Linked DNA regions of Lysinibacter sp. HNR. The main gene of each other region encodes a partner of the protein of the gene in region 2 in a complex. Links are inferred from orthologs where the notes say so. Each region holds a gene or a part of one and is shown on either strand. Other genes may lie near its edges. The genes, in order: uvrA and mfd.

Region 1 (9,938 bases), 410 kb from region 2 along the record:
AGTGCGGATCTGTAACGATATCGCTTGATACCAAGGGCTCATCGGTGTACTTCAGGATACCCTTGAGGGGCCCCTCTGCTGCCGCCTTGAACACGGCGTTCACCTCTTCAACCGTTAGGTCGGTGCGCTCCGTTTCAACGGTTAGGTCCGTGACCGAGCCGGTGGGAACCGGTACACGAAGTGCATATCCATCTAGCTTTCCTGCAAGCTCGGGCATGACGCGGCCAATGGCTTCGGCGGCACCTGTGCTGGTAGGAACGATGTTAATGGCTGCTGCACGGGCACGACGCAGATCACCGTGGGGTCCATCCTGCAGGTTCTGATCCGCGGTGTAGGCGTGAACCGTGGTCATGAGGCCCTTGTTGATACCAAAGGCCTCGTGGAAGACCTTAGTCATGGGTGCAAGACAGTTTGTGGTACATGACGCGTTTGAGATGATGTTATGCACAGCCGGATCATAGTCCTGCTCATTTACACCCAGGACAAAGGTTGCGTCGTCCCCACTTGCGGGGGCTGAGATTATTACCTTCTTTGCACCGGCTTCAAGGTGCTTGCGGGCCAGTTCGGCTTTGGTAAAGAATCCGGTTGACTCGATAACGATGTCGATACCCAACTCTTTCCAAGGAAGATTTGAGGGGTCTCTCTGATCAAAAACTTTGATGCTTTTACCGTTGACGATAATCTGGTCACCGTCAAGATGCACATCTGCGTCAAGGCGGCCCGTAATGGAGTCGTACTTGAGAAGGTGCGCAAGCGCAACGTTATCGGTTAGATCGTTTACCGCAACGATCTCAAGGCCGCTCCCCTGTGCGAGGGCTGCACGAAGAAAGTTACGCCCAATACGGCCGAAGCCATTAATGGCTACTTTTGCGGACACATTTGCTCCTGTTATGTTGGCATCTGAATGGAAGATGCGCGATCTTTTGAAAATCGTGGGGTGTGGGTGTCACCGGGTGGAGACTCACACACCCCACGACGTCTCTCGTGGTTACTAGAGGACCAGGCCAGGAGTCTGCTTACGGGCAGCATCAAGGCGCTTTTCTACGTCATTCCAGTTCACAATGTTCCAAAACGCCTTGACATAATCGGCACGAACGTTTAGATAATCGAGGTAATAAGCGTGCTCCCACACATCGAGAAGAAGCAGCGGGATGGTTCCAGCCGGAAAGTTGGCCTGCTGATCAAAGAATTGATTGATGTTGGCACGCTGACCAACAACATCCCAGGTGAGCGCGGCCCACCCGGAACCCTGTACCCCCAGTGCGGTGGCGTTGAAGTGGGCTACAAACTTGTCAAAGGAACCAAAAAAATCATCGATCATGCTGGCAGCCTCACCCGTTGGGCGGCCTCCGCCATTTGGTGACAGGTTGTTCCAAAAGATTGTGTGATTAACGTGGCCACCAAGGTTAAAAGCTAGATCTTTTTCAAGCTTATTCACGTTTGCCAGGTTGTTTGAATCGCGAGCCTCTGCAAGCTGATCAAGCGCAGCGTTCGCACCAACCACATAGGCATTATGGTGCTTATCATGGTGAAGTTCCATGATTTTTCCGCTGATGTGTGGCTCAAGTGCCGAATAGTCATAGGGCAGATCGCCAAGCGTATACGTAGCCAAAGTGCTCATCTCCTTGATGTGAAATTACGCGTTTGGAAATTCCGAACGTGAAAGTATAATTCTACCTACATATCATCAAAATCAGCAGGTAGGTTGGCCTCGGTCCCGGGGATTCCCCGTTGATCAGCCTCTTTATCTGCCATTGCGAGCAATCGACGGATCCGCCCGGCCACAGCGTCCTTTGTCATGGGAGGGTCAGCGTGTGCGCCTAGCTCGTCGAGGCTAGCCTCCCTGTGGGTTAGCCTTAACTGACCAGCATACTGTAAATGGGCGGGAACAGCATCTCCGAGAATCTCTAGCGCTCGCTCAACCCGAGCGCAGGCAGCAACCGCTGCCTGCGCCGAACGCCGCAGATTCGCATCATCAAAGTTAACGAGGCGATTGGCCGTTGCTCTGACTTCTCGCCGCTGACGCATAGCTTCCCAGGAGCGAACCGTGTTTGCTGCTCCCATAAGAGAAAGCATCTGGGCAATCGCCTCGCCCTCGCGCACAACAACCTTGTGCACCCCCCGAACCTCACGACTTTTTGCGGGTATGCCTAGGCGTCCTGCAGCACCCACAAGAGCCATCGCGCTCTCGTTGGTGGGGCAGTTAATCTCAAGGCTCGAGGAACGACCGGGATCGGTGAGTGTGCCCTGCGCGATAAAGGCACCACGCCAAATCGCAGCCAGTTCATCGGAGGTTCCCGTGGTAAGACGATTAGGTAGGCCTCGAATAGGGCGACGGCGGGCATCTAAAAGTCCGGTTTGACGCGCGAGGGTTTCCCCACCCTCTAACACTCGAACGAGGTACCCCGGGGCCCCCTTACGGGCGGTTCCCCGAGCCTGGGCACTAGCCAGGCTGCGCACACCGTAAATTTCTGCAAGATCACGACGGACGCGGCGAACGATAATCGGGGTGTCTAACTCCGACTCCAGAGCAATACGCCCCGATATAGTATGTAGCCCGCCCGAAAAACGCAGGATCGTTGAGACTTCAGCGATTCGTACACTGGTGCGGCTCACCATAACACGAGCAAGCTCGTCTTTAACCTCGGCAGTTAGCGCCAACCTTGTTACTCCTTATAAGAATGAAAGCTATCTCACAATATAAGCAGATGTTTATTCCCTACCTAAATCGCGATGTTTTACATGAACAACAACACCGGGCAGGCTCTGAAACCTGTTTGCGAGTTCGCGGGCGACCGCAACTGATCGGTGCTTTCCGCCTGTACAGCCAACAGCTACTGTAGCGTGTCGTTTATTTTCTCGTTGGTAGCCAGCAAAAACAGGCACTAACGCCTCAGAGTATTTTTCGATAAATTCCGCTGCCCCCTCTCGCGAAAGAACGAACTCTTTGACCTCTTCGTTTGCTCCTGTTAGGCTGCGCAGCTCAGGCACCCAATAGGGGTTAGGGAGAAACCTCATGTCCGCGACTAAATCCACATCGGTGGGAATTCCATATTTAAAACCAAAGCTCATAACCGTAAGCTGAAGCGCAGGGTCATCGTTTGTGGCAAAAATATCGTGGGTGGCAGTTGCTAATTGGTGAATATTTAAACGAGAGGTATCGATCACCACGTCACTCGAGGCCCGCAGCTCACGTAACCGATTCCGCTCCTCGGCTATTCCATCAAGTAGCGTTCCCTCACCCTGCAGCGGGTGGGGACGGCGCACCGCCTCAAAGCGTCGTACGAGCACGTCATCGGTCGCCTCAAGAAAGACCACACGCACCTGTGATCCCATACGCAGATCTTTAATGACGTGTTGGATATCTTGGAAAAGATCTCCCCCGCGAACGTCAACAACCGCCGCAATCTTTGGCAAGGTATCACTCGCTTTGTCGGCCAACTCTGCCAGCGGACGAAGCATTTGAGGAGGTAGATTGTCTACCACATACCACCCGAGATCTTCAAGGGCATTAGCAACCGTTGAGCGTCCCGCACCCGACATACCGGTGACTATGAGAACTTCTTGATGTGGGTTAGGGCTCGACATGCTCACCGCTTTCATGTATTACGTGATGCTCGCCACGGAGATTAATATTTTCCGCCGAATTTTCTTTTCCTTCTTCAAGACTACCGTTAGAAGCTCCACTTGCGCTGGTTTGCGGTTTATGGAACTCCCCTGCAATCGTATTTGCCAGGGAGCTTCCAATGCCGGGAACCTCGGCAATAGCCTCCGCACTGGCCTGACGTAGGCGCGTTACGGACCCAAAATGCCGCAGCAAAGCTTTTGTACGCGCCGGCCCGAGTCCAGAAATAGCGCTTAACTGCGTGCCAATATCTTTTTTACGCCGAGACCGTTGATAGGTAATTGCAAAGCGGTGGGCTTCATCGCGAAGGCGTTGCAGCATAAAGAGGGCGTCGCTGTTACGCGGGAGGATCACGGGAAAAGGGTCTCCTGGAAGCCATACCTCTTCAAGGCGCTTGGCTATACCGCAGAGCGCGATATCGGCTATTCCGGCCTCTCTGAGGGCCCGATCAGCCGCCGCCACCTGTGGTTCACCTCCGTCAACAACGATTAGCTGAGGCCTGTGTCGAAAAGCACCGGGGGTGGCGTCCTCCTGTTCCGCAGTCGCAAGCTGAACCGCTCTGCGCGAGATAACCTGATAAATCGAATCAGTGTCATCCGTGGTGCTGGGAATTGAGTAGCGGCGATATCCTCCCTTAAAGGGCAGACCGTCCTCGAAAACAACCAGAGAAGCCACAACGTGGGTACCCTGCAGATGCGAGACGTCAACACACTCCATACGCAGCGGAGCCTCCGCCATACCGAGGGCTTCCTGCAGCGTTGCTAAAGCTTCGGTGCGGGTCGCCAGGTCAACACTGCGACGAGTCTTGTAGAGGGCAAGATGCTGCTCGGCGTTTGAGCGAGCCCGCTCCATCAGGGAGGCTTTGTTCCCCCGCTGGGGCACTCGAATATCAACCGCAACACCCCCAAATTTCTGCCGCAGCGCCTCTTCTGCCACCTTTCGATTGGGAGGGAGGATCGCAACAAGGATTGTACGCGGTGGCTTTTCACGATCGTATGCTGTCTGCAGGATCGATTCGATCAGGGTGGCGGGTGAGTCTTCAAGCTCCAGATCTACTATCCAGTTGCGCTCTCCCCTAATTCGACCACCACGAACAATAAACTGGTGAATTGACGCGGCTAACTCATCACTCGCAAGGCCAAACACGTCTGCGTCAACAGACTCGTCAAGAACAACCGCGCTCTTTGCCATAACTAATTGAAGCGATTGAATCTGATCTCGCAGTTTAGCGGCTTCTTCGTAATGCTGTTCGGTAGAGGCATCCCCCATCTTTTTGGTGAGCTCACGCACCATATTGCGATCATTCCCGCTGAGGAAACTCACCAACTGCTTTACCATCGCCCGGTGTTCTTCACGAGAAACCTTTTGAGAACACGGGCCAGCGCAGCGGCCGATTTGGCTGGCCAAGCACGGTTTTCCGCTGCTCATAGCCCGTTTATAGTCGGACTCTTTACAGGTACGGATAGGAAAGGCTCGCTGCAGCAGACCCAGAGTTTCTTTCACCGCCCATACCTTTGGATACGGACCAAAATACTTTGCTCCACGTATTTTAGCATTACGAGTCATTATTGCGCGCGGTGCTTCGTGGGCGAGGGTGATTGCAATGTAGGGGTAGGTTTTATCGTCTCGAAACTCGACGTTATAGGGTGGTCGGTACTCGTTTATCCATGTGTGCTCTAGCAGTAATGCTTCTGAGTCACTGCCCACAACGGTCCAGTCCACCCTGCTCGCGCTGACAACCATACGCCTGGTACGCTGATGGAGCGATTCGAGTGGGGCAAAGTAATTACTGAGACGCGCGCGTAGATTTTTAGCTTTTCCTACGTAAAGAACACGGTTGTGCTCATCCGAGAAACGGTAAACGCCCGGCCCGGTGGGTATCTCCCCTCGGGCCGGACGATAGTCCTGGGGATCAGTCATTGCCTATGGACTGCCCAATCGGCTTGCGTTTAATATCGAGGACCTCGGCGAGGAACTCCCCCGTGTAGCTTTCCGGGTGAGTAGCAACCTTTTCTGGTGTTCCAGTGGCGACAATCGTTCCACCACCCGCGCCCCCCTCCGGGCCTATATCTATGATCCAATCGGCTGAGCGGATCACATCAAGATTATGCTCGATGACCAGAACCGTGTTGCCCTTGTCGACCAGGCCGTTTAAAACGAGGAGGAGCTTACGCACGTCTTCAAAGTGTAGACCGGTGGTTGGCTCGTCAAGCACGTAGATCGTTCGGCCGTTGGAACGTTTTTGCAGCTCGGTAGCAAGCTTTACGCGCTGCGCCTCTCCTCCGGAGAGGGTGGTGGCACTCTGACCCAGACGAACGTACCCCAGACCCACGTCAACCAGAGTTTTGAGATAGCGGTGAATCGCACTAATCGGTTCAAAAAATTCGGCAGCTTCAGAAATAGGCAGATTCAGAACCTCGGCAATATTTTTACCCTTGTAGTGCACCGCGAGTGTATCGCGGTTGTAGCGGTTTCCATTACAGACCTCACAGACCACGTAGACATCCGGAAGAAAGTTCATCTCGATCTTCAGGGTACCGTCACCCGAGCAGGACTCACAGCGGCCTCCCTTGACGTTAAAACTAAATCGTCCGGGGAGGTAGCCACGCGCTTTAGCCTCTGGAGTCTCCGAGAAAAGCGTGCGTATTCGATCAAAAACGCCCGTATAGGTTGCCGGATTTGAGCGCGGGGTGCGTCCGATCGGATTCTGATCAACGTGTACAACCTTGTCTAGGTGTTCAAGGCCGGTAACCCGTTTATGCTTACCGGGGACGGTACGCGCACCGTTAAGCTTTCCCGCCAAAACTTGATACAGGATATCGTTTACCAGTGAAGACTTACCCGAACCGCTCACCCCGGTGACTGCCGTAAAAACACCCAGTGGGAAATCGACCGTAACGTTTTTAAGATTGTTGGCGTTTGCCCCGACAACGGTGAGTTTACGATTCTTATCTCGGGGACGCCTTTTTTGAGGCGTACCAATGCTGAGTTCACCCGAGAGATATTTTCCGGTGAGTGAGTTTTTATTGGAGAGTAGCTCGTCATAGTGCCCGGAGTGAACGATTTCTCCCCCCTCAACCCCCGCTCCGGGGCCGATGTCGACAATCCAGTCCGCCGTACGAATGGTGTCTTCATCGTGCTCAACAACAATGAGTGTGTTACCCAGGTCTCGAAGTTTAACCAGGGTATCGATCAAACGGCGATTATCGCGCTGGTGAAGGCCAATGCTGGGTTCGTCGAGAACGTAAAGAACACCTGTGAGGCCCGAGCCAATCTGTGTGGCCAATCGGATTCGCTGCGCCTCTCCCCCCGAAAGCGACCCAGCGGAACGCGCAAGGTCTAGATAGCTCAAACCCACCTCGATGAGGAATTCAAGTCGCAAACGAATTTCTCGGAGCACCTGGGCCGCGATGGCTGCCTGACGCTCAGTAAGCGTCAGCTGGTTCATAAATTTTTGAGCGTCGGACAGGCTCATCTCACACACATCGCTGATGCTCTTGTCCCCCACGGTGACCGCAAGCACCTCCGGCTTAAGACGTTTACCGTGGCACACAGGACAGGGGATTTCACGTAGGTATTCGTCCCATTTTTCAATGTCGAGATATTTACGCTCGATATAGGGCACAACCCCCTCAAAACCGGAGCTGTATGACATTTCCCGACCAAAACGATTTTTCCATTTGACGCTCACAGAAAAGTTGTTTCCGTGGAGAACTGCCTGCTGCACGTTTTCTGGAAGCTCTTCCCACGGTGTTTTCAGCGAGAAATTAAGTTCTTCTGCAAGGGCAATAAGGAGTTTTTCGTAGTACTGGTAAAGCCCCTTGCCCTGTGTAGTCCAGGGAAGAATAACCCCCTCAGCAATACTGAGCGCAGGATCTCCCAAGAGGAGATCCACGTCCACAGACATACGAGTGCCCAAACCCGAACACTCTGGACAGGAACCGAAGGGAGCGTTAAAGGAAAAAGTACGCGGCTCAATCTCTGTGAGTTGAATCGGGTGGTTGTTAGGGCAGGAAAGCTTTTCAGAGAAGTTCTGCCACGCTGCATCGCCCTCTTCGTCGACGTAGTTAATCGTGACCAGACCGTCGGTGAGACGCAGGGCAGTCTCAAGTGAGTCGGTAAGACGCCCCAGTATCTCGGGGCCTGCAACAAGACGATCCACAATAACGGAAATATTGTGTTTGACCTGTTTTTTAAGCTTGGGCGGTTCGCTGAGTGATATTTGTTCTCCGTCTACCAGTGCCCGTGAGAATCCACTCGTCGAAAGGTTTGCAAAAAGATCAACAAACTCGCCCTTTTTGCCTGTTACCACGGGAGCAAGAATCTGGAAGCGGACGCGCTCATCCATCGTCATAAGCTTGTCCGCGATCTGTTGAACAGTTTGGCGCTCAATAACCTCGCCACACTCCGCGCAGTGAGGGACTCCCGTGCGAGCCCACAGCAGACGCATGTAATCGTAGACCTCGGTAATGGTGCCAACGGTTGAGCGAGGGTTACGATTAGTAGATTTTTGATCAATGGATACAGCGGGGCTGAGTCCCTCAATAAAATCTACGTCGGGACGATCAACCTGACCTAAAAATTGACGGGCATAAGCCGAGAGCGACTCGACATACCGTCGCTGGCCTTCGGCAAAAATGGTGTCAAAAGCAAGTGAGGACTTTCCAGAACCAGAGAGCCCCGTGAAAACCACAAGAGAGTTTCGAGGGACGCTGACATCAACGTCCCTGAGGTTGTGTACTCGTGCGCCTTTGACGCTGACACGTGTCTTTTCGCTGGAAGCAGACTGATTACTGATGGTGACTCTCCGTAAGATTGATGTGTTGAACACAGGACATTCGTTTGAAAAGCTAACAAACCTGGACTGATTTGTCAGTGTGAGATGTGCCCGGCCGCCATCATACTTCTTAATTCTTTCTTAAGGTCGGCAACCTCATCTCGAAGGCGCGCGGCCAATTCGAATTTGAGTTCGGTGGCGGCGGTGAGCATCTGCTCGTTCAAGTCTGCAATGAGCGCTTCGAGCTCGTTTGCTCCCTGCGCGGCTATGCCGGTTCGGGCTGCGCGAGGCGTGGGCGTTTTCTTGTCACGGGTGCTCCCCAATAGGTCAGCTGTGTCTGCGTCCTCACGGGCAAGAACCTCGGTGATATCACTGATCTTTTTGCGCAGTGGAGTGGGGTCGATACCGTGCTCTTTGTTGTAGGCAATCTGCACCGCTCGGCGACGCTCAGTTTCGTCGATCGCCTGCCGCATTGACGGGGTGATTCGATCCGCATACATGTGTACTTCACCGGTAACGTTACGTGCGGCTCGGCCAATAGTCTGAATGAGCGAGGTTGAGGAGCGTAGAAACCCTTCTTTATCAGCGTCCAGAATAGCCACCAGGGAAACCTCGGGGAGGTCTAAACCCTCACGTAGCAGGTTGATACCCACAAGGACATCGTAGACGCCCTGACGGAGTTCACTAAGGAGCTCTACACGACGCAGCGTATCAACATCGGAGTGAAGATATCGTACGCGAACACCCGCCTCCGTGAGAAAGTCGGTGAGTTCCTCGGCCATTTTTTTAGTGAGGGTGGTGACTAAAACTCGCTCATTTTTGTCGGTGCGTTGAGTAATTTGCTCGAGAAGGTCGTCGATCTGCCCAAGCGATGGTTTAACAACAATCTGCGGATCCACCAGGCCGGTGGGCCGGATAATCTGCTCCACAATACCGTCAGCTACACCCAACTCGTATTTACCAGGGGTAGCGGAGAGATAGACCTTCTGCCCCACTCGCTCATTAAATTCTCCCCAGCGGAGAGGGCGGTTATCGAGTGCGCTGGGGAGACGGAAGCCGTGTTCGACCAGGGTGCGTTTACGCGAGGCATCCCCCTCATACATAGCACCAATCTGCGGAACCGTAACGTGTGACTCATCGATAACCACAAGGAAATCGTCCGGGAAGTAGTCGAGAAGGCAGTGGGGAGCCTCTCCTGGTTGGCGCCCATCAATGTGACGGGAATAGTTTTCAATACCGGAGCAAAAGCCGATCTGCTCCATCATCTCAAGATCAAACGTGGTGCGCATACGCAAACGCTGCTCTTCTACCAGCTTTTCTTCTTTTTTAAGCTCGACCAGTCGCCCATCTAATTCCTCACGTATCTGTCCGATTGCCCGCTTCATAACGGTGTCGCTAGCGACGTAGTGAGAACCCGGAAAGACGGAAACCGAATCCGGTTTGCCCACAACATCGCCCGTAAGCGGGTGTAAAAAGTAAAGCGCTTCGACCTCATCACCAAAAAGTTCGATTCGAATCGCTAGCTCTTCGTACATG
Region 2 (17,220 bases):
TGGCATCACCATGAAGGGCTTATCTCTCGCCGACGGTGTCATGCATCCCAACCAAACGGGTGCCGCTTTCCTCACCGTAAGTACGATGGAGGCACTTACCGGAGCAGGAACACGACCATAAAACAAAACGCCGGGTGCGCCCACAGGAACAAAGACACACCCGGCGTTTATCTTTCTGAACGGGTACGGGAAGAACCCGTTCAAAATCTACTCATGAGCAGAGCGCTCCAATCGTTCGTGTAGATCAGCCAATTGTTCCCGCAAAGCCGTAGGAATTCTATCGCCAAACTGCGCAAAATAAGCTTCAGTAAGATCACACTCCGCTAACCAGAGCTCGGGGTCTACAGTAAAAAGTTCCTCAAGATCCCTCTCGGGAATAGTCATTCCCTCAAGATTCAGTTCTCCCGGGGCAGGAACGGTTCCTACAGAAACTGCACGTCCTTCCACCTCGCCGGAAACACGTCGTACAACCCACTCCAAAACCCTCGTATTCTCGCCAAATCCCGGCCAGAGGAAGCGTCCGTCATCACCCTTGCGAAACCAGTTAACCTGGAAAATTCGTGGGGCTTTATCACCGAGAAGTTCTCCCATAGACAGCCAATGTGACCAGTAATCAGCCATGTTGTAGCCGCAAAAAGGGAGCATTCCAAAGGGATCCCGACGAAGCTCGCCTACGGTTCCCTCCTGTGCTGCGGTTTTTTCACTCGATACCGTCGCACCCATAAACACACCGTGTTTCCAATCAAGAGACTCCGTTACAAGCGGAACATTGGTGGCGCGTCTCCCGCCAAATAGAATTGCGTCGATGGGAACACCATCGCTCTCGTTCCACTCCTCCGCCAGTGTGGGGCACTGTTTAATCGGCACGGTAAATCGCGAGTTGGGATGTGCCGCTAACCGACCGGAGTCAGGAGTCCAATCGTTCCCCTGCCAGTCAATCGCGTGAGCCGGTGGGGTCTTTGTCATTCCCTCCCACCACACATCCCCGTCGTCGGTCAGAGCTACGTTCGTGAATATCGTGTTACCCCAGATGCTATTCATCGCGACGGGGTTGGTGTCATATCCTGTGCCGGGTGCAACACCAAAAAAGCCGGCCTCAGGGTTGATCGCCCGCAGTTGTCCGTCGGTTCCCGGGCGAAGCCACGCAATATCATCCCCGATGGTCTCAACGTTCCACCCCGGCAACGTTGGTTTAAGCATGGCCAGATTAGTTTTGCCACATGCGGAGGGGAAGGCTGCCGCTATGTGAAAAACTTTACCCGCCGGGCTTGTCAACTTGAGCAGCAGCATGTGTTCTGCAAGCCAGCCATCCTTGCGTGCCATGACGGTTGCGATACGAAGGGCAAAGCACTTCTTTGAGAGGAGCGCGTTCCCACCGTAGCCGGAACCGAACGACCATACCTCGAGGGTCTCAGGAAAATGGCAAATGTACTTTGTATCGTTGCAGGGCCATTCAACATCGTCCGCATCGTTAAGAAGGGGTGCACCAACGCTGTGTACGGTTTTTACCCACTCGATTCCCGGTGTGATGTGATCCATCGCCAATTGCCCCATGCGAGTCATAATCCGCATGTTGAGCACAGCGTATGGTGAGTCGGTCAGTTGAATACCCAGCTGTGAGATGTCACCCCCCACGGGACCCATCGAAAAGGGAACAACATACATGGTACGCCCACGCATTGAACCGCTAAAAAGCGGCTTAAGCGTTTGACGCATCTCGTCCGGAGCTACCCAGTTGTTTGTTGGCCCCGCATCCGTTTCGCGTTCGGTGGAGATGAAGGTGCGATCTTCTACCCGTGCAACATCATTCGGATGAGAACGGGCCAGAAAGCTTCCGGGACGTAAATTCTTGTTGAGTGGGATGAGCGTTCCCGTGGCCACAAGCTCCTCCGCAAGCAGGGACCACTCGTCCTGCGTCCCGCTGCACCAGTGAATGTAATCCGGCTGGGTGAGTGCCGCAACCTCTTCCACCCAGGTAAGGACATCTGGGTTTGTTGTGGTGGGAGAAGCACCAGCATCCGTAAGCTTTTCCGGGTGGATATGTGCCGGATTCATTTGCTGATCAGTTCTAGTCGGTAGCGAGTCAATGACGGTCATACTGACACTCCTAAAAGTCCTGCCTGCTGACGTATCGATAACGAATAACACGATACAGTGTTAGCAATAATTTTTGCCATACCCCTATGATTCGTCATAAAACGAGATCATAAGCATCAAATTGGATATCAAAAACCTCATTTTTTAACATATAGTAAAATCTATGACCCTCTCATCATCGCAAGCCCCCCGAGTGGAACTTCTGACCTTGGGGAAACGCCTCCGGTTTTTCCGTATGAAAGCAAGTCTCACGCTTGAGCAATTAGGCACGCAGATCAACATGGCCCCCAGCCAGCTCTCCCTCATCGAAAATGGCCATCGCGAACCAAAGCTCTCGCTGCTGCAGAAAATTGCACAAATTTTAGACATTGACCTCGCGGACCTACTCAGCACGGCACCGCCAGACAAACGATCCGCTCTCGAGATAGAGCTGGATCAGGCCCAGCACAGCCAGGTATACGCAAGCTTGGGGCTCCCCCTCATCCGCGGAACAAAATCGATTCCCGATGACGCTCTCGAATCACTCGTGGGCCTCCACCGCGAAATTGAACGCAGAGACCGCGCAGCCATTGCTACCCCGGAAGAGGCACGACGAGCCAATACCGAGAGCCGCCTCCGAATGCGTGAGCGCAATAATTACATCCCCGAAATCGAAGAACTCGCTGAGGAGTTGTTACGCAAGGCCAACCATACCACCGGAGCCCTCACCCACCGCACGGTGGCCATCATGGCCGAGCAACTAGGATTTACCCTCATCTATGTAGATGATCTACCCCACTCTACCCGCAGCATCACAGACCTCAAAAACGGACGTATTTATCTCCCTCCAGCTTCCATACCCGGCGGCCACGGTCTGCGTTCACTCGCCCTCCAAGCAATGGCCCACGCCGTTTTGGGTCATGACCGCCCCTCAAGCTACACCGAGTTCTTACAGCAGCGTTTAGAAATAAACTATTTTGCCGCAGCCTGTCTTATCCCCCAAAAGCGAGCGGTGGAGTTTCTGAGCACCGCAAAGAAGGAACGTAATCTGGCAATCGAAGATTTCCGTGATGCCTTTGGGGTAACACACGAATCGGCGGCCCAGCGCTTTACCAATCTGGGAACACACCATCTGGATCTGGAGGTGCACTTTTTACGATCGAACGGTGACGGATCCCTCCAAAAAGGTTATGAAAACGACGGTCTTCCCCTACCCGCAGACCCCACGGGAACCATCGAAGGACAGATACTGTGCCGTCGCTGGGGCGCACGCACGGCTTTTGAACAGACCAATCGCACAAGCGAGTTCTATCAATACACCGATACTCCGGCCGGCACCTACTGGTGTACCGTCCAGACGGGAACCACAGAGACAGAGTCTTTCTCCATCAGCTTTGGTGTTCCCTTTGATCAGGCCAAGTGGTTTCGCGGACGTGACACGACCAACCGCACGGTTTCACGATGCCCCGATCCTTCCTGTTGTCGCCGCCCCTCACAAGATCTCGCCAATCGCTGGGCCGATAGCTCCTGGCCGAGTGCGCGCATGCACGCACACGTCCTTTCTCCTCTTCCCCAGGGCTCATTTCCGGGAGTAGACGACACCGAGGTCTTCCAATTTCTAAGTCGCCATGCGGCACAGACCTAACAAAATCCGCAGCTTCATTTTCGCTACACTGGATTAATGCAGAGACTCTCTCCCCTCTCCCTTTCCGACGGCGCGGTGATGCGTAATGCCGAGCCACACGATGCGGCAGGCATTCTTCGGTGTATCCGTGAACTCGCGATCTACGAGCGTGAGCCCGATGCGGTAAAAAACACCGAGGATCTTATTACCCGAGCTCTCTTTGAGGACACCCCCTCCGTTTACGCCCATGTCGTTGACAGAGATAACGAGATTGTGGGAATCGCGCTGTGGTTTCGAAACTACTCCACCTGGACCGGGACCCACGGAATCTACCTCGAAGATCTTTTTGTGCTTCCTGAGTACCGGGGTTCTGGCTACGGAAAACAGCTACTCAAGTCACTCGCCTCGCTGTGTGTAGCAAATGGCTATCAGCGCCTCGAGTGGTCGGTACTTGACTGGAACACACCCTCGATAGATTTCTACCGTTCGATGGGCGCGCGCCCGATGACGGGCTGGTCCACTTTTCGCCTTGACGGTGATGCGCTGAGGGCCAGCGCCGAATAATCATCCGGTTCTCGCAGGGCTGAGGTCCGTCTTTCCCCGCTCCCGTGCGCTGTAGCGCCCGGGAGCGGGGAAAGACAGACCAAAATCTGCTAAGGCTTTGTCTCCGCGGGAGGCTTGGGCCGCGAGGCAAACTCCTCAAAGATCGCACGTGGCTGCTGCACCGCCTCAATACTCACGATGTCATGGCGCAGGAAGAAGTGGCCTACCCAACCCCCAAAAACGCGCCACTTACGTTCCCATGCGGGAATCGCAAGGCCGTGATAAAAACGGTGTGCAAGCCACGCGAAGTATCCCTTCATCGCAAACTTGCCCGATTGGAACACACCAACATTCATTCCAAGACCGGCCACGGCACCCATGTTTTTGTGGTTGTAATCGAGAAGTCCCTCGCCACGCAGATCAGCAACGATGTTACGGGCAAGGAGCTTGGCCTGCCGAACTGCGTGCTGTGCGTTGGGGACGCAGAATCCTCCGGGGCCGGGTGTTGCTGAGATGTCGGGGATCGCTGCGGTATCGCCAGCGGTCCAAGCACCCTGAAGGATGCCATTGTCACCCTCCACACGCAGGTCAGGACGTCCCCGAACGTGTCCACGCTCTCCAATGGGAAGATCCGTGCCTCTCAGGAAGGGTCGGGGCATCACCCCGGCTGTCCACACAATAAGGTTAGATTCAAAAGATTCGCCCGTTGACAATTCAATCTTGCCGTCCACCGCCGAGGAGAGCTGTGTATCCAGGTGAATCGTTGATCCCCGATCCGTAAGGGTCTTGATAACCCACTGGCTGGTTTCAAGCGACACCTCGGGCATGATTCGTCCCATCGCCTCGACCAGGTGAAACTTGGTCTCCTCAAAGGAGATCTCGGGGTAACGTCCCAGCAGGAGATTAGCAAATGAGCGTAGCTCTCCCAACGTCTCTATACCGGCAAATCCCCCGCCAACGATGGTCACCGTGAGCAGGCGCTCACGCTCTGGTCCCGCTGGAAGGCCCGCAGCTTTTTCGAAGTTACTGACAAGCCGGTCACGCACAGCGACCGCCTCCTCAATGGTTTTCATGCCGATGGCGTTATCCGCAACCCCGGGGATGGGGAATGTGCGCGACACCGAACCGGTGGCAATGACAATGTGATCGTACTCAAACTCGTAGGGCTCACCCGCGCTCGGAGTGATGGTTACCTTTTTATCAGCGTGTGATATCGCGGTTACCTTGCCCGCAATGCTCTTGGTGGTCTTGAGGTGACGGCGGCGAGCAACAACGGAGTGACGAGGTTCGATTGAACCGGCGGCCACTTCGGGCAAGAAGGGCAGATAGGCCATGTAGGGAAGCGGGTCAACAACCGTCACCTCAGCTTCACCGGCACGAAGCCACTTCTCAAGCTTCCACGCGGTGTAGAAACCTGCATAACCTCCACCAACAATTAGGATCTTTGACACAAAAGCACTTCCTTGATTAGCACTGATTTTAAGGATTGTGGGGGGCGCTTTCGCCCATGGGAAAACAATAGTTACAGTGTCAACCGCACCAATACCACAGATTAGTTTACCGAATGCTGAAGCTATTTATTACCAGACCAGCCGGATTGCTGTAACGCGATGTCTCCAATGGGGTTAGTTCCCGGCCCCACGGCAAGCGAGTGCCCCACCAGAGCGTGTAGGCATTTGACTCGATCAGGCATCCCTCCAGCGCTGATTCCCGCGATTTCCTCAACAACCGCGATACTCTCACGGTCGGCGATGTAGCTCTCGTGTGCGCGCTGATACTGGGCTCGAATCTCGTCGTCTTCACGCAGGAGATCGTTCATTTCGGCCATAAATCCGTTAGCCTCAAGGCTCGAGACAGCCGCAACAGCATCGGGGTGACACAGATAATAAAAGGTGGGAAACGGGGTTCCATCATCCAATCGCGGGGCCGTGGAAACCACAGAGGGTTCACCGTCTTGAGTGCGGGCAGAAATGCCCACCACGTTACGGGCGGGGCGGCCAAGCTGTTCCGTAACCGTGTTAATGTCGGCCTGCGTAGGGGGTTCAAACGGTGGTCGAGGCATTATTCCCCTGTTTCATCTGCGGGTGTCTCGGTGGGAGTTTGGTCATCAACGATTCCACCCTCGGTCGGTTTTGATCCCTCTGGAGCCAGGCTAGCGGCATCACCCTGCGTAATCCCCGCGCTAATAATTGAGTAGCCCAAAGCCCTAGCCCAATTGGTCTCGGTCTGTTGCAGATTCGCCGATGCGGGAGCCGCCTGAGCAGCAGGAATCTCTACGTCATCGATAATAACCAGTTGATTTTCTCCGGGCATCATGTAAAAGAGGCGGTTGCGCGCCTCCGCCCGCACGTAGGCGGGATCCTGCCAGCGTTCTTTTTCGGCGTTGGCGTTATCAAGCGCCTCTTGCTTTTGCTGCACGCTGATTTCGAGTGCAGCAATTTCTTGACGCTGGTTAAGATAGATCGACAGGCTCGGACTGATAATGAATGCGCCGAGAACGAGAAGCCCAATCATAATGATTGAAAAACCGGAGAATCGTAGGCCTTTTACCCAGGATCCGAGTTCTGCCGATTCCTCCCGAGAAGATGCGGCCCTGCGTCTGGTTTTAGGGGTGTTATTCATTCTTGAATCCTCCGCTGGCGACAGGAGGGCGAGACATCGGTACGATACCCCGCCCCCTCACACAAAAGTGGTTACTAGCCCTGGAATCGAGGGAACGCCGCACGGCCCGCAAACTGAGCTGCCCCGCCGAGCTCCTCCTCGATGCGCAGAAGTTGGTTATACTTTGCAACCCGCTCGCTGCGAGCGGGAGCACCCGTCTTAATCTGTCCGCAATCGGTGGCCACAGCCAGGTCGGCAATAGTGGTGTCCTCGGTTTCGCCCGAGCGGTGCGAAATAATGGCGGTATATCCGGCGCGCTGGGCCATAGAGACCGCATCAAGCGTCTCGGTCAGGGTACCGATCTGGTTGACCTTAACAAGCAGAGAGTTAGCCGCGCGCTCGCGGATGCCCCGCTCGAGTCGAACGGGGTTGGTCACAAAGAGGTCGTCACCAACCAACTGAACCTTGTTACCCAGTTCGGAGGTGAGGTGCACCCAGCCCGACCAATCATCTTCGTCAAGCGGATCCTCGATAGAGACCAGCGGGTAATTAGCAACAAGATCGGCGTAATAGGCAGCCATTTCCTCAGCAGAACGAGCCTTACCCTCAAACTGGTAAGCCCCCTTCTCAAAAAACTCACTAGAGGCAACATCAAGCGCGAGGGCGATGTCTTTACCGGGGGTAAAGCCAGCCTGCCTCACGGCCTCAAGGATAAGGTCAAGGGCCTCACGGTTGTTAGGGAGATCGGGCGCAAAGCCTCCCTCGTCTCCTAAACCGGTCGCCAGGCCCTTGCTCTTGAGCAGACTCTTGAGCGAGTGGTAGGTCTCAACACCCCACTGCAGGGACTCAGAGAAGGAGGATGCTCCCAGCGGTACGGCCATAAACTCCTGAATATCCACACCTGTGTCGGCGTGCGATCCACCGTTAATAATGTTCATGAGGGGCACGGGCAGTGTGTGCGCGTTTGGCCCACCCAGGTATCGGTAAAGGGGCAGTCCCGCGGACTCGGCTGCCGCCTTTGCAACGGCCAGGCTCACGCCAAGGATAGCGTTTGCACCGCTGTGCTTTTTGTTCTCGGTTCCATCAGCCGCAATGAGCGCGGCATCTACCAGGCGCTGATCGTCCGCCGAGAAATCTTCGACCGCAGGGGCGAGCTCATCAAAGACGGCAGCAACAGCCTGACGTACCCCCTTACCCTGGTAACGATTCTTATCACCGTCACGAAGCTCATACGCCTCAAAAGCACCTGTGGATGCACCGGAGGGGACTGCCGCGCGGCTAACCGTCCCATCTGTAAGACCAATTTCGACCTCAACCGTGGGGTTTCCACGGGAGTCAAGAATCTCACGAGCGATAACAGCATCGATAAAAGCCACTGGTTTCTCCTCTTAGGTATGTGGTTATGAGAACGAATGCTCCCGAAAGCTTGCTTTCCGTTATAGTCTACGCTGAGCGTCCGTGATGCACCGCAACCTGAGACGCGCGCCCTACAGCAGGGGCTTGATCCGCAGTTCCTCCGCCTTCTTGGTTTCCGTTGAGACAAACGCAAACTGCCCAAACCCTGCCTGCGCAAGACGCTCTAGCTGAGCGTTGAGGTTCTTGGCACGCCTTTCAACTCTCGTACGGATGCCTTGAGCGACCAGTTCCGTCTTAATCGACACGAGGACAGCTGGGTCTACATCTTTCTCAGAAATAAGAACCGTCGCATCTGACGCACCATCACCCGAAGTCTCAACCAGATCCACTATGCGCTCAAACCCAATCGAGAAACCGGCGGCAGGAACGTCCTTCCCGAGAAAGCGTCCGATCATACCGTCGTAACGACCACCGCCCCCCACGGAGCTTCCCGAACCCGGGTGAGAGACCTCAAAAATAGTTCCGGTATAGTACCCCATGCCCCGAACCAGTGTTGGGTCAAAGCGCAACTCGATACCCTCGGGGATTGAAGCGAGAGCTGCCCCTAACCTCACAAGCTGAGCCACAGCCTCAGGGTCGACGGTATCAGGTACAAGAGAGCGGATACCCGCTTCGGTGAGAGGCACCCCTCCGTTCACAACGTGAGGTTCAATCTCCTGAAGAATCTTTTCGAGCACAGCCGAAGCTTCCGGGGCAGACTCCGACAGCTCGGCGATCACACCATCCGTACCGATTTTATCGAGCTTGTCAATTGAGATCAGGGCCGCCTCCTGAGTCTCAACGGGGAACCCACAATAGGACAGGATTCCAAAAAGGATACGGCGATCATTGATCCGGATCACGCACTCACGCAGGCCAAGTTCGGCGAGCGCCGCCGATGTGGCCGTAATGAGTTCGATCTCTGCCAGTTGGCTCGACTCACCAATAATATCGATGTCTGCCTGCACAAATTGGCGATAGCGTCCCTTCTGCGGTCGTTCAGCCCGCCAAACGGGGGCAATCTGAATCGCGCGGAACACATCGGGTAATTCACCGCGATGAGTGGCATAGTAGCGGGCGAGGGGCACAGTGAGGTCGAAACGCAATCCCAGATCGCTCAATGATTCCGGGCTTCCGTTCTCGGCTGCCGTACGGATATCCTCGGGGGTGAGCCCACGCTTGAGGATGCCAAAAGACAGCTTTTCGTTGTCCCCGCCGAGCCCCGAGTGTAATCGAGCAGAGCTCTCGACAACGGGAGTCTCAATCTCATCAAAGCCGTGCATCGCATAAACACCGCGGATAGTGTTGAGTACGTGCTCTCGGCGAGATTTTTCGGAGGGCAGAAAATCTCTCATCCCACGGGGTGGGTTTACGGGTGTCGCCATGACGATTAAATATACCCACTGTGTATAGCACTATACAATTTTTGTGTCCACGTCTGTACAGGCGGGCTCTATAGACCGCCCGCAGGCGGCCGCGCTAGCTCCTGCACAAGCCTCCGCAGGGATGAGCGCAGCGCATCCTCCGCTCTTATTCCGTGATGCCTCGCTTCAATCACAATTTCAAGTAGAGCATCACCAAAGTTTTCTTCCAGCGTATGCCTCTCACCCTGCTGCACATTGATTTCTCGCTGGTTGCGCTCCGCCCGTTCAAGTATCTTGTCGGCCAGGGCAAGCGCGGGCATAGATAACGGGACGCCCTCAAGAATCATGCGGGACGGTGCTCCTTTTGATCGTCTCTGTTTCATCTGCTCCCACCCGGCATTGAGCTCTCCCACGGTGGTGGGACCCGCGTCACCAAAAACATGCGGGTGTCGATAGCGAAGCTTTTTCTCAAGCTGATCAACCACATCATAAATCACGGTCTGCTGTTGCCCTGCCTGCTGCACCGTGTTCTCACCCAGGATTTCGCTGTGTAAAACAACCTGATAGAGAAGATCACCAAGTTCTTCGTGAATGGCATCGGCGTTGCCCGACTCAATTGCCTCTATCAATTCGTAACACTCTTCTATCAGGTAGGACACAAGGGTGGTAGCTGTCTGCTGCTCGTGCCACGGACACTCTATTCTTAGGCGATGTATCGTCTGGACAAGCGCCTCCACAGATTGCACATCATTAACCTCATCCATGCCGCCTCACTTTCCAAACCTGATGCTAGCCCCACTTCCAAGCATGAGGCTAACCCCCATCCCAAACCTGATGCTGACCCCACCAATGAATAAATTCGACTATAGTTAGTCATTGGTGAATCGGGAAGTCTGGTCGATAAAAAATTTTTCGACCCTAGAAAGGCCCCCTATGAGACTGCTCCGCTCTAGCCGAACGTCCGCCATGTTACTTTTAACAGCGGCCATCCTCGGGCTAGCAATTGCCAACAGTCCCCTCACCTCCGTCGCACACGATATTCAAGGCACTAAGGTTGGTATCCCTTTTCTCGGAATTAGCATGTCTGTGGGTCACTGGGTCAGCGATGCCGTGCTTGTGATCTTTTTCTTTATTGTTGCTATTGAGTTGAAACACGAGTTTCGTGAGGGCGAGCTTAACTCCTACGGCAAAGCTATTAAACCCGCGATTGCGGCGCTGGGCGGTGTTCTTGTTCCCGCGATAATCTACATCATTTTCACATGGGACTCTGGTTACCAGAGCAGTTGGCCCATCCCCACGGCAACCGATATTGCGTTTGCCCTGGGCGTTCTTGCGATTGTGGGGCGTGGACTACCCTCGACGGTTCGTGTGTTCCTTCTCGCACTGGCCGTACTTGACGATCTAGCCGGCATTATCTTTATCGCCGTATTCTTCACTGTGGATCCCTCAATTGGGCTCATTGTCATCGGAGTCATACTGAGCGTGTTCTTCGGCTTTTTAAGCAAGCGCTTTGCCAGGCTCAAAAATGGCGAATACCCGGGAAGTAAGCGATATCGTGTTGAGGAGTACACACTGATCATAGCCATGATTCTTGTGGGGTTTGCCACCTGGTACGTGATATACCAATCGGGTATCCACGCAACTATCGCGGGTGTGATGTTGGGATTTGCTATGAGTGGAAAACCGGCTACTCAGGCACAGTACGTACTCGAGCCTCTCAGCAATGTTGTCGTTCTACCGCTCTTTGCTTTCTCCGCAGCACTCGTAACACTTCCCGTGCTAGCCGAGACCCCGCTTGAGGCACCCTTCTGGGCAATTCTGTTTGCGCTCCCCCTCGGCAAGCTGATCGGTATTGTCGGAGCCACACTACTCGCAGATAGGTTCGTACGTACCACCCACCCCTCGGTTTTGAGCTTTGGCGACATAGTTGTCACGGGAGCCCTCGGCGGTATTGGATTTACCGTTTCTCTCCTCATGAATGAGCTTGCCTTTGGCATTGACCGTGAGGTTGCTGATCAGGGCGTGCTCGCGGTTCTTGCGGGCTCTGCGATCTCGATTGTGATGGCTGTTATCCTGATAAGAATTCGAGTACGCCACCACCGCACTGTACCGACACCCTCAGCATCATGATTTCCTTACAATGTAGATAAAATCTAAAGCTTTACTTGCTAAAGTTACTGTATTGATTGCTCTCAAGATGACCAGGCATCAATATTGAGAGTGTCCAATAACTACAGAAGGATGATAGGCCATGTCTCAAACCGTATTTGAGCGTTACGCGCCTCAAAAATCAACAATTCTTGAAGCACTCGCTCCCAGCGTTAATCGCCCCTTCTGGCTTGATGATGTTGCGCAAGTAACAAAATATCCAAGATACCGAGGGCCCTCCACCTTTGATCTTGCAATTGTTGGTGGCGGATATCTAGGTTTGTGGACCGCAATCCTCGCTAAAGAACGCAACCCGAATCGCAGCGTTATCCTTCTCGAAGGGCAAAATGTGGGATGGGCGGCCTCCGGCCGAAACGGTGGTTTTTGTGATGCCAGCCTGACTCACGGCGAGGAAAATGGTCGGGCCCGGTGGCCTGAAGAGTATGAAGCTCTCGATTCTCTTGGTCGGCAAAATCTCAACGAGATTGAGGCAGCGATTGAGCGCTACAGCATCGATTGTGAATTCGAACGCACGGGAGCGCTCACCGTCGCGACCGAACCTTACCAGGAAAAAGAGCTACGCGGTGAGGGGTATCTTTCCGGTGAAGAAGTACAGCAAGAAGTGAGTTCCCCTACATACCTGGCAGGTGTTTGGGACAAAGACTCTGTTGCCATGCTTCACCCGGCAAAACTCGTTATGGAGCTTGCACGAGTGGCAACAGAGCTCGGAGTGAAGATCTTTGAACGTTCCCCGATAACCGGTATAGAACCTCCCACCGAACTCGATAACGGACGGGTACACCTGCGCACAGCGGCGGGCCCCGTCTCCGCGTCACGAGTTGTGCTCGCAACAAATGCATTTCCGTCACTGCTCAAGCGCTATCGTTTCCACACGGTTCCTGTCTATGACTACGCTCTGATGACAGAACCCCTCACCTCACAACAGATGGACTCCATTGGGTGGAAAAACCGCCAGGGCATCTCGGATATGGCCAATCAATTTCACTATTATCGTCTCAGCCGAGACAATCGCATCCTCTTTGGCGGCTACGATGCCATCTATAACTATGGTGGACGAGTCGACTCTAAATATGATGATCGCCCGCAAAGTTTCGAGCGGCTCGCCAGCCACTTTTTCACAACTTTTCCGCAGTTAGAAGGGGTCACCTTCACTCATCGCTGGGGAGGGGCAATTGACAGCTCCACACAGTTCTGTGCCTTCTATGGACAGGCCCGCGAGGGAAAAATTGGATACGCATCAGGATTCACCGGACTCGGTGTGGGGGCGACACGCTTTGCCGCCAACGTCCTGCTCGATCGGATCGAGGGACTACATACCGAGCGAACCGCCCTACGGATGGTTCGTGAGGTTCCACTCCCCTTTCCGCCTGAACCCTTTGCCTACGCCGGAGTGCAGGCAACACGGTGGTCAATGGATCAGGCCGATCACAACCAGGGTAAGCGCAATTTTATCCTCCGAACGCTGGACAAGCTCGGACTCGGGTTTGATTCCTAGCCGGATGCGTCTGGGATAATAACCTCAAGCAATTTGCTCACCCACTCAACCAGTTCGACACCGGTCAGAGTAACACCGTGGGTAACGGGAAGGGGCACCTGTATCACCCCGGTCGCGGCTGTGTAGCGTGATCCAGGGTAGAGTCGCTGCATTCGAAGCTGGCGGGAGTCGGGGAGTTCTACCCGCTCAATCTTGATGTTGGGTCCGAGCACAACCACCTTGCTCAATCCGAGCTTGGCTGCACGGTGCCGAAGCTGCGAAACCAGCAGAAGTGTCTCTACCTCGTCCGGCAACGCACCGTAACGATCAACAAGCTCTTCAACAACAAGACCCAACTGGTCTTCATCTGCACTCGCGGAGCTCGCGGCAGAAAACTTTTGATAGGCTTCCAGTCTCAGGCGTTCACTATCCACATAGTCCTCAGGAATGTGAGCTGCCACCGGTAACTCCAGAGTAAGCTCAGTCAGTGTGGCCACGTCCTCACCGCGGAAGGTGTTAACCGCCTCCCCAATCATCCGTAAATAGAGGTCAAATCCGACCCCCGCAATATGTCCCGATTGCTCACCACCCAGCAGATTTCCGGCACCACGAATCTCAAGATCCTTAAGCGCCACCTGCATTCCAGAACCCAACTCATTATTGGTGGCTATAGTCTCAAGCCGTTCGTGAGCCGTTTCGCTCAGCGGCCTATCAGCATCATACATAAAGTAGCCGTAGGCTCGCTCACGACCCCGACCTACTCGACCACGAAGCTGGTGCAGCTGACTCAGACCATACTTATCTGCGCGATCGATGATGATGGTATTGGCGTTAGCGATGTCCAGCCCGGTCTCAACGATTGTGGTTGACACGAGAACGTCAAACTTCCGCTCCCAAAAGTCCACAACTACCCGCTCCAGCGTTGCTTCAGAGAGCTTACCGTGCGCCACCGCTATACGGGCCTCCGGCACAAGCTCGGAAAGGTGAGCTGCCGTGCGCGTGATGCTTGACACCCTGTTGTGTACAAAGAAAATCTGTCCCTCCCGCAACAGTTCACGTCGAATAGCTGCCGCGATCTGTTTATCCGATTGAGGACCCACAAGCGTGAGAATCGGGTGTCGATCTTCCGGGGGCGTGGCTAAGGTAGACATCTCACGGATACCGGTAACAGCCATTTCCAGGGTGCGTGGGATCGGGGTTGCGCTCATCGCCAGGATATCTACATTAGTTTTCAATTTTTTGAGCATGTCTTTATGCTCAACCCCAAAGCGCTGCTCCTCATCAATAATCACCAAGCCCAGATCCTTATAGATGATCCCCTCGGAGAGCAGACGATGAGTACCAATCACCACATCGACAGAGCCGTCTGCAAGACCCTGCACGACCTCTCGCGCTTCCTTATCAGTTTGAAACCGACTCAGCGCCCGCAAACGCACGGGGAATCCTGCAAAGCGATCCTGAAAAGTCTCAAAGTGCTGTTTGACAAGCAGTGTTGTGGGCACGAGCATAACAACCTGTTTCGAATCCTGCACCGCTTTAAAGGCCGCGCGAACAGCAATCTCCGTTTTACCAAAACCCACGTCTCCCGACACCAGACGGTCCATGGGTATGGGAGACTCCATATCGCGCTTGACAGCGTTAATAGTGGTCAGCTGGTCAGGAGTTTCTACAAAAGGAAAGGCCTCTTCCAATTCGCGCTGCCACGGGGTATCTGCCGAAAAAGCAAAACCTTTACTCGACATCCGAGCCGAATATAGCTTCACGAGTTCAACCGCAATGTCACGCACGGCCTTACGCGCACGACCCTTAGCCGCTGACCAATCGGAACCCCCCATTTTACTCAGTGCGGGCGCTTCTCCCCCGACGTAACGCGAGAGCTGATCAAGCTGATCCGTTGGTACAAAAAGTTTGTCCGCGGGATAGCCGCGCTTTGAGGGAGCATACTCAAGCGCAAGATACTCACGCAGAGTTTTAGTTACGTTTCGCCCAGAACCCGTTGTAATCTCACGCTGTGTTAACTCGATAAAACGCCCGATGCCATGGGTTTCGTGTACCACATAGTCTCCCGCTCGTAGCTGCAAAGGATCAACAACGTTTTTGCTGCGGCTGGCCAGCTTCTTAACCTGCCCAGCCTGATAGGACACGCTACGACCAAAGAACTCTGCCTCGGTGATAACCGCAAATCTGGCTTCGTTGCTCACAAACCCGTGTTCGATTGAACCCGCAGTAAGCGTAGCCGCGAGCGGTTCCGGGGAGCCACTCAGATCCGGCACCAATCGAGCAGGAATCTCATTTTCTAAGAGGACGTCATGAGCTCGTGCCGCGGTTCCCTGTCCCGCTGCAGTCACAAGTACACGCCACCCGTCACGAACCAGGTCGCCCACATAGTTCACCGCGCCGTCCATGCTGCCTCGAAAACTAGGTATTGCGTCCGCAGTAATGCGCACATAATTTTCAGTGTTTTCCTGTGCCTCTGCTGGATCCTCCAGGTCGTGTTGAAACGTACTGAGGGTCCACCAGGGGCGGCCAGCCCGAGAGTCCTTCAGTGATTCAAGCGTGAGGAAGTCTCCCCCGGACAGGTCTATGGGAGCCTCTGCCCCGGAGGTAGCAGCGCTCCACGCAGCAGCAAGAAATTCTCTGTTGGTTTCAGAGAGACTCGCCGCGCGTGTCCGCACACGCTCGGGCGAAACAACCGCTATCGCTGCCTCCCGCGGTAAATAGTCTGTGACGGGAACGAGCTTGTTCACAAGTACGGGCGTGAGGCTTTCCATGCCCTCGGCCGGAATACCCTCAGCTACCTTATCGAGCATTGTTGTCAGGTTAGGAAACTCGCTCCGCAACTCCCGTGCCCGCTGTTGGACACCTTCATCCAGGAGCAGCTCACGGCTAGGAGCAAGAATTGCCTCGGTCATTTTGAGAGGTAAACTTCGCTGATCGGTAACTGAAAACGCACGAATTTCCTCCACCTCATCACCAAAAAATTCAATGCGTAACGGATGCTCTGCAGTGGGAGAGAAAACATCAAGCTGTCCTCCGCGCACGGAAAATTCACCGCGCCGCGTCACCAGGTCAACCCGGGCGTAGGCCAGGGATACCAGTTTTTTACTGGTTTCGGAGAGATCGTAGCCACGTTCGCCCACAACAAAATTAAGCGGTTCGACAGACAGTAGGTTATCGGCTAGTGGTTGAAGAGCAGCGCGCACCGCCCCCACAACAATGAGGTGGGTTCCTAATTCCGGTGTCCACTCGCTCATGACACGGAGCGCAGCGAGCCGTTTACCCACGGTTTCTGTGCTGGGGCTCAGACGTTCATGTGGGAGTGTTTCCCAGGCTGGGAACTCGAGAATGGTGGCTTCTGGCAAGAGAGAAGCAAGTGATGCACGTAGACTCTCGGACTCACGGCTGGTAGCTGTCACGATAAAAAGAGCGGATGCAGGTTTTACCGATGCCCTGCGCTGAAGAAGACCGGCCAACAGGGGTGGACGAATAGCCTCAATGAGGGAAAAATCAGCGTCTTCCGACGTGTAGGTAAGCGCTCGAGAAAAGCTTTCAGAAGGCAGGAGAGAATCAATAATTCCGCGAAGAGTCACCGCATAATACTACCCCGGCTCTCAGGGTGTTGCACTTCGGGAACGGAGCACGAACCTCTTCTTACTTACGACTCACCCACACCTGCACCCAGGTTATCCAGCTCAGTGTAAACCTTCTAGGGTCTAAGATTTCGGAGCGTGAAATCGCTGTTGAGCTTCGAGTAACCCCACCGACACAACGGCTTCCACCGCATCCGCAGCCTCTGCGAGAACAAGCGCGAGTGATTGACGTTCAGTCGAGCTAAACTCCCGGAGCACGTAGTCAGCAGGATCTTGCCGACCCGGTGGGCGCCCGATTCCAACACGCACCCGAGTAAAGTCTGGGCTGTCCACAGCTTTGGCAATGTCACGCAACCCATTGTGTCCTCCGTGCCCTCCACCACG

The links.
Region 1: the proteins of mfd (region 2) and uvrA are in contact, whole or in part, in a crystal structure (PDB 4DFC), measured with the Escherichia coli proteins. The link is inferred for Lysinibacter sp. HNR from one-to-one orthologs.

The regions. Positions count from the first base shown.
Region 1 is NZ_CP121684.1:1,480,687-1,490,624, reverse strand. The notes cover bases 5,338-8,806. They hold uvrA (excinuclease ABC subunit UvrA), read right to left. Parts: upstream 8,442-8,806; coding sequence 5,538-8,441; downstream 5,338-5,537. Other genes in these bases: uvrB (excinuclease ABC subunit UvrB), read right to left, coding at 8,498-8,806; uvrC (excinuclease ABC subunit UvrC), read right to left, coding at 5,338-5,545. Also shown: gap (type I glyceraldehyde-3-phosphate dehydrogenase), read right to left, coding at 1-877; FrondiHNR_RS06695 (superoxide dismutase), read right to left, coding at 992-1,612; DNA-binding protein WhiA, read right to left, coding at 1,678-2,661; RNase adapter RapZ, read right to left, coding at 2,713-3,588; more of uvrC, read right to left, coding at 3,575-5,337; more of uvrB, read right to left, coding at 8,807-9,938. UniProt on the Escherichia coli protein: The UvrABC repair system catalyzes the recognition and processing of DNA lesions. UvrA is an ATPase and a DNA-binding protein. A damage recognition complex composed of 2 UvrA and 2 UvrB subunits scans DNA for abnormalities.
Region 2 is NZ_CP121684.1:1,075,453-1,092,672, reverse strand. The notes cover bases 13,064-17,220. They hold mfd (transcription-repair coupling factor), read right to left. Parts: upstream 16,837-17,220; coding sequence 13,264-16,836; downstream 13,064-13,263. Other genes in these bases: pth (aminoacyl-tRNA hydrolase), read right to left, coding at 16,960-17,220; FrondiHNR_RS04765 (FAD-dependent oxidoreductase), read left to right, coding at 13,064-13,267. In the rest of the region: FrondiHNR_RS04820 (SGNH/GDSL hydrolase family protein), read left to right, coding at 1-121; FrondiHNR_RS04815 (phosphoenolpyruvate carboxykinase (GTP)), read right to left, coding at 208-2,097; FrondiHNR_RS04810 (XRE family transcriptional regulator), read left to right, coding at 2,261-3,721; FrondiHNR_RS04805 (GNAT family N-acetyltransferase), read left to right, coding at 3,758-4,264; FrondiHNR_RS04800 (FAD-dependent oxidoreductase), read right to left, coding at 4,354-5,694; FrondiHNR_RS04795 (DUF501 domain-containing protein), read right to left, coding at 5,817-6,305; FrondiHNR_RS04790 (septum formation initiator family protein), read right to left, coding at 6,305-6,865; eno (phosphopyruvate hydratase), read right to left, coding at 6,940-8,220; hisS (histidine--tRNA ligase), read right to left, coding at 8,332-9,624; FrondiHNR_RS04775 (MazG nucleotide pyrophosphohydrolase domain-containing protein), read right to left, coding at 9,693-10,367; FrondiHNR_RS04770 (Na+/H+ antiporter NhaA), read left to right, coding at 10,537-11,733; more of FrondiHNR_RS04765, read left to right, coding at 11,855-13,063. UniProt on the Escherichia coli protein: Couples transcription and DNA repair by recognizing RNA polymerase (RNAP) stalled at DNA lesions. Mediates ATP-dependent release of RNAP and its truncated transcript from the DNA, and recruitment of nucleotide excision repair machinery to the damaged site.